Sporosarcina pasteurii: one gene and its partner. The protein of the gene in region 1 interacts with the protein of each later gene in a pairwise test. Links are inferred from orthologs where the notes say so. Each region holds a gene or a part of one and is shown on either strand. Other genes may lie near its edges.

What was found. Proteins that work in one complex are often made in the same cells at the same time.
Region 2: the proteins of hflK (region 1) and ftsH interact in binary tests that used the Escherichia coli proteins (3 or more experiments, as listed by UniProt). The link is inferred for Sporosarcina pasteurii from one-to-one orthologs.

What each region holds. Positions count from the first base shown.
Region 1 is NZ_CP160452.1:880,060-886,301, reverse strand. Bases 1,634-4,615 are described here. They hold hflK (FtsH protease activity modulator HflK), read right to left. Parts: upstream 3,624-4,615; coding sequence 2,643-3,623; downstream 1,634-2,642. Other genes in these bases: pnpS (two-component system histidine kinase PnpS), read right to left, coding at 3,847-4,615; hflC (protease modulator HflC), read right to left, coding at 1,643-2,650. In the rest of the region: polA (DNA polymerase I), read right to left, coding at 1-1,522; more of pnpS, read right to left, coding at 4,616-5,067; AB1H92_RS03990 (response regulator transcription factor), read right to left, coding at 5,269-5,970; AB1H92_RS03985 (MaoC/PaaZ C-terminal domain-containing protein), read right to left, coding at 6,020-6,242.
Region 2 is NZ_CP160452.1:95,424-99,957, forward strand. Bases 1,631-4,534 are described here. They hold ftsH (ATP-dependent zinc metalloprotease FtsH), read left to right. Parts: upstream 1,631-2,026; coding sequence 2,027-4,042; downstream 4,043-4,534. Other genes in these bases: hpt (hypoxanthine phosphoribosyltransferase), read left to right, coding at 1,631-1,702; AB1H92_RS00465 (type III pantothenate kinase), read left to right, coding at 4,227-4,534. Also shown: tRNA lysidine(34) synthetase TilS, read left to right, coding at 1-1,143; more of hpt, read left to right, coding at 1,160-1,630. UniProt on the Escherichia coli protein: Acts as a processive, ATP-dependent zinc metallopeptidase for both cytoplasmic and membrane proteins. Plays a role in the quality control of integral membrane proteins.

The DNA of each region.
Region 1 (6,242 bases):
CTGAAAGTTCCGTCCCTATTTTCGCTAATGCTTCCTTATCAGTTGCTACCCCAGTAGACTCCATTTTTCCTAGGATGAGTGCAAGCGGCAATTCCAACTCATGATATAGATCAAATTGTTCGTTCTCTTTAAGCTGTTCTTCAATTGTCGAGCGAAGATTCCAAACCGCCAGTGCTTTTCGCCCAGCATGTTCTGCAAGTACGTCGCTTTCTGGTAATGCTTTTCGAGCACCTTTTCCATAAACCGTTTCGTCTTGTTGCACATTCGTATAGCCAAATTGTTTGGCAATCGATGCGACATCTGACGATGAAGTTGATGGGTTAACAATATAAGACCCTAGAAGTAAATCAAAATCAATCCCATTTACTTCTACTCCATGGCGAGCTAGCGAGGCACGTGCAGCTTTGGAATCCGTACATAGCTTCTTTTTCGTATCATCTTTTAACCAAGCCTGAAATGAGTCAGATTTTTGGACAACTTCAAACGGCAAATACAGCGTCTTCGTATCGTCTGTAAGTGACACACCTTCGATATTCGCCCGCAAATAGTTTTCATCCATCATTTCTATATGAAGTGCCATTTCATTTGAAAGTTGACTGACATCTATCTCTGATACAGTTGTCACTTCAACATCTTCCTGCTTCTCCTCAATTGGATTTCCACCAAGCTTTTCAAGTAATGTATTGAATTTCAACTCTTGATAAATGTTAATGAGCTCGTCCATATTTGGACCGCTATAAGATAAATCATCGATTGAAATCGTAATTGGAGCATCTACAACAATCGTTGCTAAATCGCGACTCATAAAAGCCGTTTCTTTATTTTGTGTTAAATTTTCATTTAATCTTTTAGCCGTAATTTTATCGAGTGAAGCATAGATTTCCTCAATGGATCCATATTCCTTCAATAGTTTTAAGGCTGTCTTCTCACCAACTCCTGGAACCCCCGGAATATTGTCTGAAGAATCACCCATCAATCCTTTCATATCAATAATTTGGTGGGGTTGTATCCCATACTTTTCCATCACATGTTCTGGCGTATATTTTTCAGTATCGGTAATCCCTCTTCTAGTGATGAATACTGTTGTATGCTCCGTCGTCAATTGTGTTAAGTCTTTATCGCCAGAAATCACAACGACTTCAGCATCTTTTTTGTCCCCTTGATGACTTAATGTTCCAATAATGTCATCTGCCTCATATTGGTCAAGTTCATATTGGGGTATATTATACGCCTTCAACATTTTTCTTAAATAAGGGAATTGCTCGGAAAGTTCGGATGGTGTCTTTTGTCTACCACCTTTATATTCATCAAATGTTTTATGACGAAACGTTGTTTTACCAGCGTCCCAAGCAACGAGCATATGCGTTGGCTTTTCTTCTTCTAAAATATTTTGCAGCATCATTGTAAAACCATAAACTGCATTTGTATGAATGCCTTGATCGTTTGTTAATAACGGTAAGGCAAAAAACGCCCTATACGCGAGACTGTTTCCATCAAGCAGTACGATTTTCTTTTTTGTCAAAAATATTCCACTCCTCATTATCAGTCAATACACCACTCTAAGTGAAAGTAAAAACCGTCATCTTCTCTCCATTCTACCATGTACGATAGTGGAAATGAAAATGACGGCCTTGCCTTCAAGTTATTCGATATAGCCTGTTAAAATTTTTGCATACGGTGAATCCGCCGGAAGGATAATCATAGTATCTTCACCAATCGTCTTACTATACGATTGTAACGTTCGATATAATTGATAAAATTCCGGGTCTATAGAAAAAGCTTCGTTATAAATTTTTGCCGCTTCTGCTTCGCCTTCCGCATGGATAAGTGCTGCTTCCTTCTCTGCAGTGGCAAGCATTTCTTGTACTTCTCGATCTGTTTCCGCTTCAATTCGACGCTTATCCGCGTCTCCTTCTGATAAATACTTCTGTGCAATTGATTGTCTTTCGGAAACCATTCTCGTATAAATTGATTGTTCGTTTTCCTCAGGTAAGTCAATACGCTTGATCCGAACGTCTACCAATTCAATTCCAAAATTCCCTCTTTCCAGTAATTCGTTGACTCGTTCCGTAACACGATCATTTAAACTACCACGAGAAGAGTTTTCATCATTGACAACGTCTACATAATCGAGTTGACCGAGTTCTGTTCGGACGACAGAATAAATAAATTCATTCATACGCCCTTCTGCATTGACAATATTTCTGGCATTCGAAATCATTTTAACTGGATCATTAATTTTCCATACTGCATAATTATCAATAATAATTCTCTTTTTATCTTTTGTATTAATTTCTGATTCTGAAACATTATACGTCATTTGACTTTTGGGCAAGGTCATGACACTTTGAATAAACGGTATTTTCATGTTAAGCCCCGGCTTATCAACAATCCGTGTAATTTCCCCGAACTGACGAACGACACGATACTCATTTTCTTTGACGACAAAAACATTCGCCATAAGAATAACGAGCACTGCAAATACGGCAGTAAGACCAATTGTTAGCTTCACATATTTTTTAATCTGAACAGGACCGTTAAATTTAACTGTGTTATCAGGGTCATTCGGACTCTTTCTCCTTTGTTTTGCCCGTTGTTTTTCCATAAATTTTTCTTCTATACTTTTAAATGGATTTTTATCTTTAGTCATTTTGATCCTCCTTCTCTTCACTTTTTTCTAGTGGTGGTGGAGTTTGTAATTGACTTTGAAGTTGTTGTAAGGGTAAATATTTCACGGTTTCACCATTATCATTCATAATATAAATTTTTGCATTCGGTAGCACTTTTTCTAGCGTTTCAAGAACGAGACGTTGACGGGTAATATCTTTGTTTTTTTCATACTCCGCATGTAAGTCTTTAAAAAGCGCTACGTCCCCATGTGCTTGTTCTATTCGAGCAGTTTTTTGTCCTATTGCCCTCGATTTGATCGCATCCCGTTCTCCTGCTGCTTCGTTTTGCTTTTGATTTTCATATTTTTTTGCTTCATTAATTTTTGTGTTTTTAGTTTCTCTTGCATCCGTTACTGAGGTAAATGCAGCTCGTACGTCCGCATTCGGTAGCTCTACATCTTGTAGATTCACACCTTGAATAATGACACCGATATCATACTTATCCATTAAAGTAGCAAGTAAATCTCTTGTTTTTGCTTCAATCTCAGCTTTTCCATCTGTTAAAGCCGCATCGATTGTTGAACTACCAATGACCGAGCGAATTGAGGCAGAAGTTGCATCATGTAAAATCTCTTCCGGACTTTCTGAATGAAATAAAAACTTTTCTGGCTCTGTGATTTTCCATTGTACGACTAGATCAGTAAGGACGATATACTCGTCACCGGTAATCATTTTCGTCTCTTTGTCATAAGAAACAAGATCGCCACTTTCATCTTGCTTATAACCAAACTTAAGACTATATGTCTCCTTTGATAAAACTTCTACATGTTGAATCGGCCATGGTAACTTAAAATGTAAACCTGAATCGGTAACAATCGAATTCGCCTGACCGAATGTAATAACAACTGCTTGTTCCGATTCATCTACAGTGTACCAAGTAGTAAAACCAATTACGATAAGAATGAGCCCTGTTAGCGCCATTCCAATAATCGTTAATATACGTTTAACACTCATTACGCTTCTCCCCCTTAATTAACACCCATTCTTATACGGTTCATCATTCCAAAAGTTTCATATTTTTCTATAACTTATTATATCTAACTGTTTTAAAAACTTTTCAACTTGAACGCAACGTAAATTTCACTCTTTAAACGAAATAGGTTAATCCTAAAAAAAGAAGAGAAGATTTTACTTTCCTTCTTCTCTCCTTTCGTAAGAATCACGACATTGTATTCACTTATTCTTGCTTAATGGGTAATTTCACGTAAAAGGCCGTACCGACGGAAGGTTTACTATATACTTCAACTGAACCGTTATGTGCTTCTATCAGATGCTTGACGATTGCAAGTCCTAAACCAGTTCCACCAGATTCTCTACTTCTGGCTTGGTCTACCCGGTAGAATCGTTCAAACAACCTTGGTAATTGTGATGGCTCAATCCCAATCCCTTCGTCTTCTACTATGATAATAACTTGTTCGCTAGTTTTTTCGATGTATACTTTAACTTCTTTACCATCTTGGGAATACGCGAGCGCATTTGACAATAAATTTACAAGTACTTGTATAAGGCGGCCGGCATCTCCCTCTACAACAATTTCTGAAGATGGTTGAAAGATAATCTTCATTTTCTTCTCTTTTACTTTTACTGAAACAAGTTGTATCGCTTCTTCAATCACTTTATTTACATGAACATCGGTAAATTCTAACTTAAACTCGGCTCTTTCAACACCAGATAGTATGAGTAAATCGTCAATCAATGAATGTAATCGTTCACTTTCTTTATGAATTATTTCAAGAAAGTTCTTTCGGACTTCCCGATCTTCCATCGCTCCACTTAGTAATGTTTCGGCAAACCCTTTAATGGATGTTACAGGCGTCCTTAATTCATGGGAAACGTTTGCAACAAAATCTTTTCTAATCTCCTCCAAACGGATGAGTTCCGTTATATCATGAATCACAACTACGATTCCAAGCCAGTTCCCATGATTCCCAATTACTGGAGCACCATATACACTATAGGTGGCTGATTTCCCCTCAATCTCTATCGAAAATCGAGTTTCTTGCCCTTGTTCCGTCATAAAGACTTCCTCAATTAACTTTTCAATTTCAGTAGGTAATCCGATTGAATAAACCGTTCGACCAATCACCTCTTTATCTTCAAAGCCAAAAGTTTTTCTGAACATACCATTCACGAGGCTAACAGTCCCACCTCTTCCAAACATGAGTAAACCGCTGCCCATACTCTCAATAAGCGTTTTTAATCGGTCTTTTTCTACGATACGTTTCGTAGACATTTTCTCCATAGTCTCAGAAATTTCTTTGACTGCAATTGAAAGTTCGTCTTCATAAAAATGTAGATACGGATGATTCGCCCAATCGACCGTCTGCCCTTTTGAAATTTTAGTCACAACCGATGTAATATCATCCACTGGTTTCGCATAATTTAATAATAGCCTCATTGAAATGATCATCGAAAGAATAAAAGCAATGAAAAGAATAATGATTAAATACAGCATGTATTGATTGAATGTTGGGTTCTCTAAATTCTTATAAAACAATGGAAAAAACTGGCCTAGTACAATGCCTAGACCAGTTAAAAGCATTCCAATAAGAATCGCATATGCACCTACAAGACGGCTATATAACCCTTTCACTAGAAGTCACTCCTCAAATTTATATCCAATTCCCCTTACCGTTTTTATATAGATCGGCTTTCTAGTATTTTCTTCTATTTTATCCCTCAAATGACTTACATGCACATCTACAATCCGTGTATCACCTGCAAAATCATAGTTCCAAACAGCGCTCAACAGTGTATCACGCGAAAGAACTCTATTTTTATTACGGATAAAGTAAACAAGCAATTCGAACTCTTTTGGTGTGAACTCTAGTTTTTCTTCAGATAAGTACGCTTCATATTGCTCTAAGTATACCGTTATGGGACCTGAGGTTAGAACTTCTTCATGATTAATCGAATCCGTAACGGTCGTCGTTCTCCGTAATACGGCTTTAACGCGAGCCATGACTTCTCTAGGACTAAATGGTTTTGTCATATAGTCGTCAGCCCCAATTTCTAACCCCAATACTTTATCTAATTCTTCACTTTTTGCTGTAAGCATGATAATCGGAATATTAATATGACGTTTTCGTAACGTTTTACAAACTTCTATCCCATCTACTTTAGGAAGCATTAAATCTAATAAAATAAGATCCGGCTTTTCATCCTCAGCTTTGCGTATTGCTTCCTCGCCCTCAGTAGCTACTAATGTTTCATAACCTGCTTGCGTTAAGTTATAATCGAGCAATGTACGAATTGATTGCTCGTCATCCACAATTAGTATTTTGAGTTTATCAACAGACACCCACTATCCCTACCTTCAATCAATTATCTTTTCTTATTTGTATGACGTTTTAAAAATTATCTAACGCATCTGCTGTTAATCGATTAATCACTTTTGGTGGAGTGACTTTTATGTAGCCTGTTATCACCACTTCGCCTTCTTCATTACAAGCCTCGATTTGTATGACAATAGTATTTTCATTTTTTTGCACTTCAGATACTTCCATTAGAAAGTCGATTGTTTCATAATGGTAAACTGGTATTGGAAATTTCAGATGTTCCTCTATGACATGA
Region 2 (4,534 bases), 780 kb from region 1 along the record:
GGCGGCAACGTTCCGGTACCAGCTATCTTAAAGCGAACAGGCGGAAATGTCCAAACAGTTTGTCGTGAGGGTAGATATGAATTTTTTGATGAAGTTATGCGCAAACACCGTTATGAATATCTTGCGACTGGACATCATGCGGAAGATCAGCTTGAAACAGTTCTTATGCAAGTGACAAAAGGAAGTAGTCCATTAGGTATGCCGATTAAAAGAAGGTTTACAATAGGCACGCTCATCCGTCCGTTCTTATCCGTAGATAAAGCCGAAATTTATCAATATGTGAAAGAACGTGAAGTCCCATATCATGAAGACCCGAGCAATCAAAGTGATGATTATATGCGGAATCGTTTTAGGCGTTATATAGTCCCCTATATGGTGCGCGAAAATAAATCTGTCGTTAAAAATATTGTCCCTTTAACAGACGAACTTCAAGAAGATGAAGCGTTGTTACAACAATTAGCAAAAGAGCAAGTGGAACTGCATGTGGAATTTACTCATGATGGCTTCCCTTCAATGAATGTAAAGACATTTCAAAGCATACCAACTGCTTTACAAAGACGGGTGATTCCTCTACTATTAGATTATCTTTATCATCAGGAAAATAGTGCTTTATTTTATAAATCTGACCTCATTCGTCAACTTCTGGAACATCTCCATTCGCAAGATGGGAATGTATCCATTGATCTACCATATGGTTTCCATTTTCTCCGTGAATACGATAAATTTACATTAAGATCCAAACATGCCGTACAACCGCAACAAATTCCTTTGCTAAGAGGAGAAAAGGTCTACTGGGATGATTACTTATGGTTGTATTGGGAGAAAATATCAGATGTGAATAACGATATACTTTTAAGCGCGAAAGAAGTCACTTTTTTCGATTTGCCAGAGGAATCGTTACCCCTGTCGGTTCGCCCGAGAAAAGAGGGGGATCGAATCTTATTGCAAGGGATGACACAAGCGAAACGGTTATCGAGGTTGTTTATTGATGAAAAAGTGAGTCGGACTTTACGTGACCAATTACCTGTTATTGTAACGAAACAGGAAGAAGTATGCGCCGTACCGAGTTTAAGGTATGGAAATAAATTTACAAAGCAGCAAACTGCCGATAGCAAATACATATTTGTTGTAGGGAACAATTAATTTAGGAGGAATTTTGATGCTTGCGAATGACATTGAAGAAGTTTTAATATCTGAGGAAGAAATCCAAGAAAAAGTAAACGAGCTTGGTGCAATCCTCACAGAGGAATACCAAGATAAATTTCCGCTTGCAATTGGTGTGCTAAAAGGAGCACTTCCTTTTATGAGTGATCTAATTAAGAAAATAGATGCGCATATTGAATTGGATTTTATGGACGTATCTAGTTATGGAAATGCAACAGTTTCCTCTGGTGAAGTGAAAATCATAAAAGATTTAAACACAAGCGTAGAAGGTAGAGATATTTTAATCCTTGAGGACATTATTGATAGCGGTAAGACGTTAAGTTATCTTGTTGACTTGATGAAATATAGAAAGGCAAACTCTATTAAAATTGTTACGCTTCTTGATAAGCCGAGTGGCAGGAAAGTGGATTTGGAAGCAGACTACATTGGTTTTAATGTTCCAGATGCATTCGTAGTAGGTTATGGACTAGACTATGCAGAGAAGTATAGAAATTTACCTTACATCGGTGTGTTGAAGAAAGAGATTTATTCTTTTTAAAAGAGCTCTAGCAACCCTATCTATTTATAAAAAACGTTATGAATATAAGGCATTTTCGTTGTAGATTGAATCAGACCTATGATAAGATTTACAATAGTTTTCTGTTTAACTTCTTATAAAAGAAGGTAATGATTTTAAGGAATTGTATATTGAATGCAACTTAGTTTTTTATTCAGCAAAAGGCTTGAATGAACACTGCTGAATTATTGTAAAGCCTCCGGCAGATTCCGCAAATTTTGAATGGGCATGCAGTATGATAGCTACATTCGAATTTAGGAAACAATAACAAAGAGGCGTAATTGATTGAAATGGGGAGGCTTTGGGATGAATCGGATACTTCGATACTTTCTATTATACGGACTAATCTTCCTAGCAATTATGGGGATATTTGGTTCGCTGAACAGTGCAAATCCAAAAACGAAGCCACTTACTTACAATGAGTTTATTATTGCGTTGGAAAAGGGAGAAGTTACGAATGCGACCTTCCAGCCTGATCAGCTCGTCTATGTAGTAAGAGGTGAAATGAAGGGGTATGAAGAGGGAGAAGAGTTCCTCACTAATATTCCACAAAATGATGAAGCGTTATTAGGAGATATTCGTAATATTGCCTCGTCGACTAATACTAAAGTTGAGTTTTTAAAAGCGCCAGAAACAAGCGCATGGGTATCGTTCTTTACTGGACTTGTCCCTTTCATCATTATATTTATCTTGTTCTTCTTCTTGCTTAACCAAGCGCAAGGCGGGGGCGGCGGTCGTGTGATGAATTTCGGAAAGAGTAAAGCGAAACTCCACACGGACGATAAGAAGAAGGTTGGCTTTAAAGATGTCGCGGGAGCAGACGAAGAGAAACAAGAACTCGTTGAGGTCGTTGACTTTTTGAAAGACCCACGTAAATTTATAGAAGTCGGTGCTCGTATTCCTAAAGGGATTTTGCTCGTAGGACCTCCTGGAACAGGTAAGACGTTGTTAGCACGTGCAGTTGCAGGTGAGGCGGGTGTACCGTTTTTCTCAATTTCAGGTTCTGATTTTGTTGAAATGTTCGTAGGTGTCGGGGCATCACGTGTACGTGACCTTTTTGAAAATGCGAAGAAGAATTCACCTTGTATTATTTTCATTGACGAGATTGACGCAGTTGGTCGTCAACGTGGCGCAGGACTTGGTGGCGGACACGATGAGCGTGAGCAAACACTTAACCAACTTCTTGTTGAAATGGATGGTTTTGGTGAAAACGAAGGCATTATTATCGTAGCTGCTACGAACCGACCAGATATTTTAGACCCTGCACTTTTACGTCCGGGACGTTTTGACCGTCAAATCACTGTTGGTCGCCCAGATGTAAGAGGTAGAGAGGCAGTATTAAAAGTACATGCGAGAAACAAACCGTTAGATGATTCAGTGAACTTAAAAGCGCTTGCACAACGTACGCCTGGGTTCTCAGGTGCAGACCTTGAAAACTTATTAAACGAGGCTGCGTTAGTTGCGGCAAGACGAAATAAAGTGAAGATTGATATGGCCGATATCGATGAGGCGACAGACCGTGTGATCGCGGGGCCAGCTAAAACGAGTCGGGTCATATCAGAAAAGGAACGAAATATCGTTGCCTTCCATGAGGCGGGACACGTAGTTATCGGCCTTACACTTGACGAAGCAGACATCGTCCATAAAGTAACGATTGTTCCGCGTGGGCAAGCCGGCGGTTATGCGGTTATGCTTCCGAAAGAAGACCGTTACTTCATGACGAAGCCGGAGCTTCTAGATAAGATTGCTGGTTTACTGGGTGGACGTGTTGCGGAAGAAATTGCACTTGGTGAAGTTTCGACAGGTGCACATAATGACTTCCAACGCGCAACAGGAATTGCACGTTCAATGGTAACTGAATATGGAATGAGTGAGAAACTTGGTCCATTGCAATTTGGTCAGTCTCAAGGTGAAGTTTTCCTTGGCCGTGATTTTAGTTCTGAACAAAACTATTCAGAGTCTATAGCGTATGAAATTGACCAAGAAATGCAACGTATTATTAAAGAGCAGTATGACCGAACAAAAGAAATTCTGACGGAAAAAAGAGATCTTTTAGACTTGATTGCAACAACATTACTTGAAGTTGAAACGCTCGATGCGGAGCAAATTAATCATTTGAAAGATCACGGTACATTACCTGAACGTTCTTATGATAATAATGGTGGAAACGGGAAAGTGATTGATTCGTCTACCGAAGTTGATCAGAAAGAAACTATGCCCGATTCAACAGGTGCACCAAATGATCCGTCCATTGGTGACCTACCAAAAGAGTTCGATGGTGATAAGCCATCTAACCCTATTCAGGAAGAGCGTAGAGATTAATTTAATTCAACAAATGATAAAAATTTGAATTGTAATCTGCTTGCACAATTCAAACAAACGCAATCACACGAGGGCGTGATTGACCAGAGAACTGACTGTTTCCTTTTTTGAAGCAGTCGGTTCTTTTTCGTTCCATAAGTGTGGTATGATATGGGAAAATGTCGAAGTTAGCGAGGAATCGAATATGATACTAGTGATGGATACAGGGAATACGAATATTGTCCTCGGTGTTTATGAGGGAAATGAACTTAAATATCATTGGCGTATGGAAACGTATAGACATAAAACGGAAGATGAATATGCAATGCAGGTAAAATCGTTGTTTACACATGTCGGTCTACGTTTTGAGGATATTCATGGAATTATTATCTCATCCGTTGTCCCACCGGTAATGTTTCCGCTTGAGCAAATGTGTCAGAAGTACTTTAATATAAAACCGGTAGTCGTTGGGCCAGGCATTAAAACGGGGCTCAATATTCAGTATGAAAATCC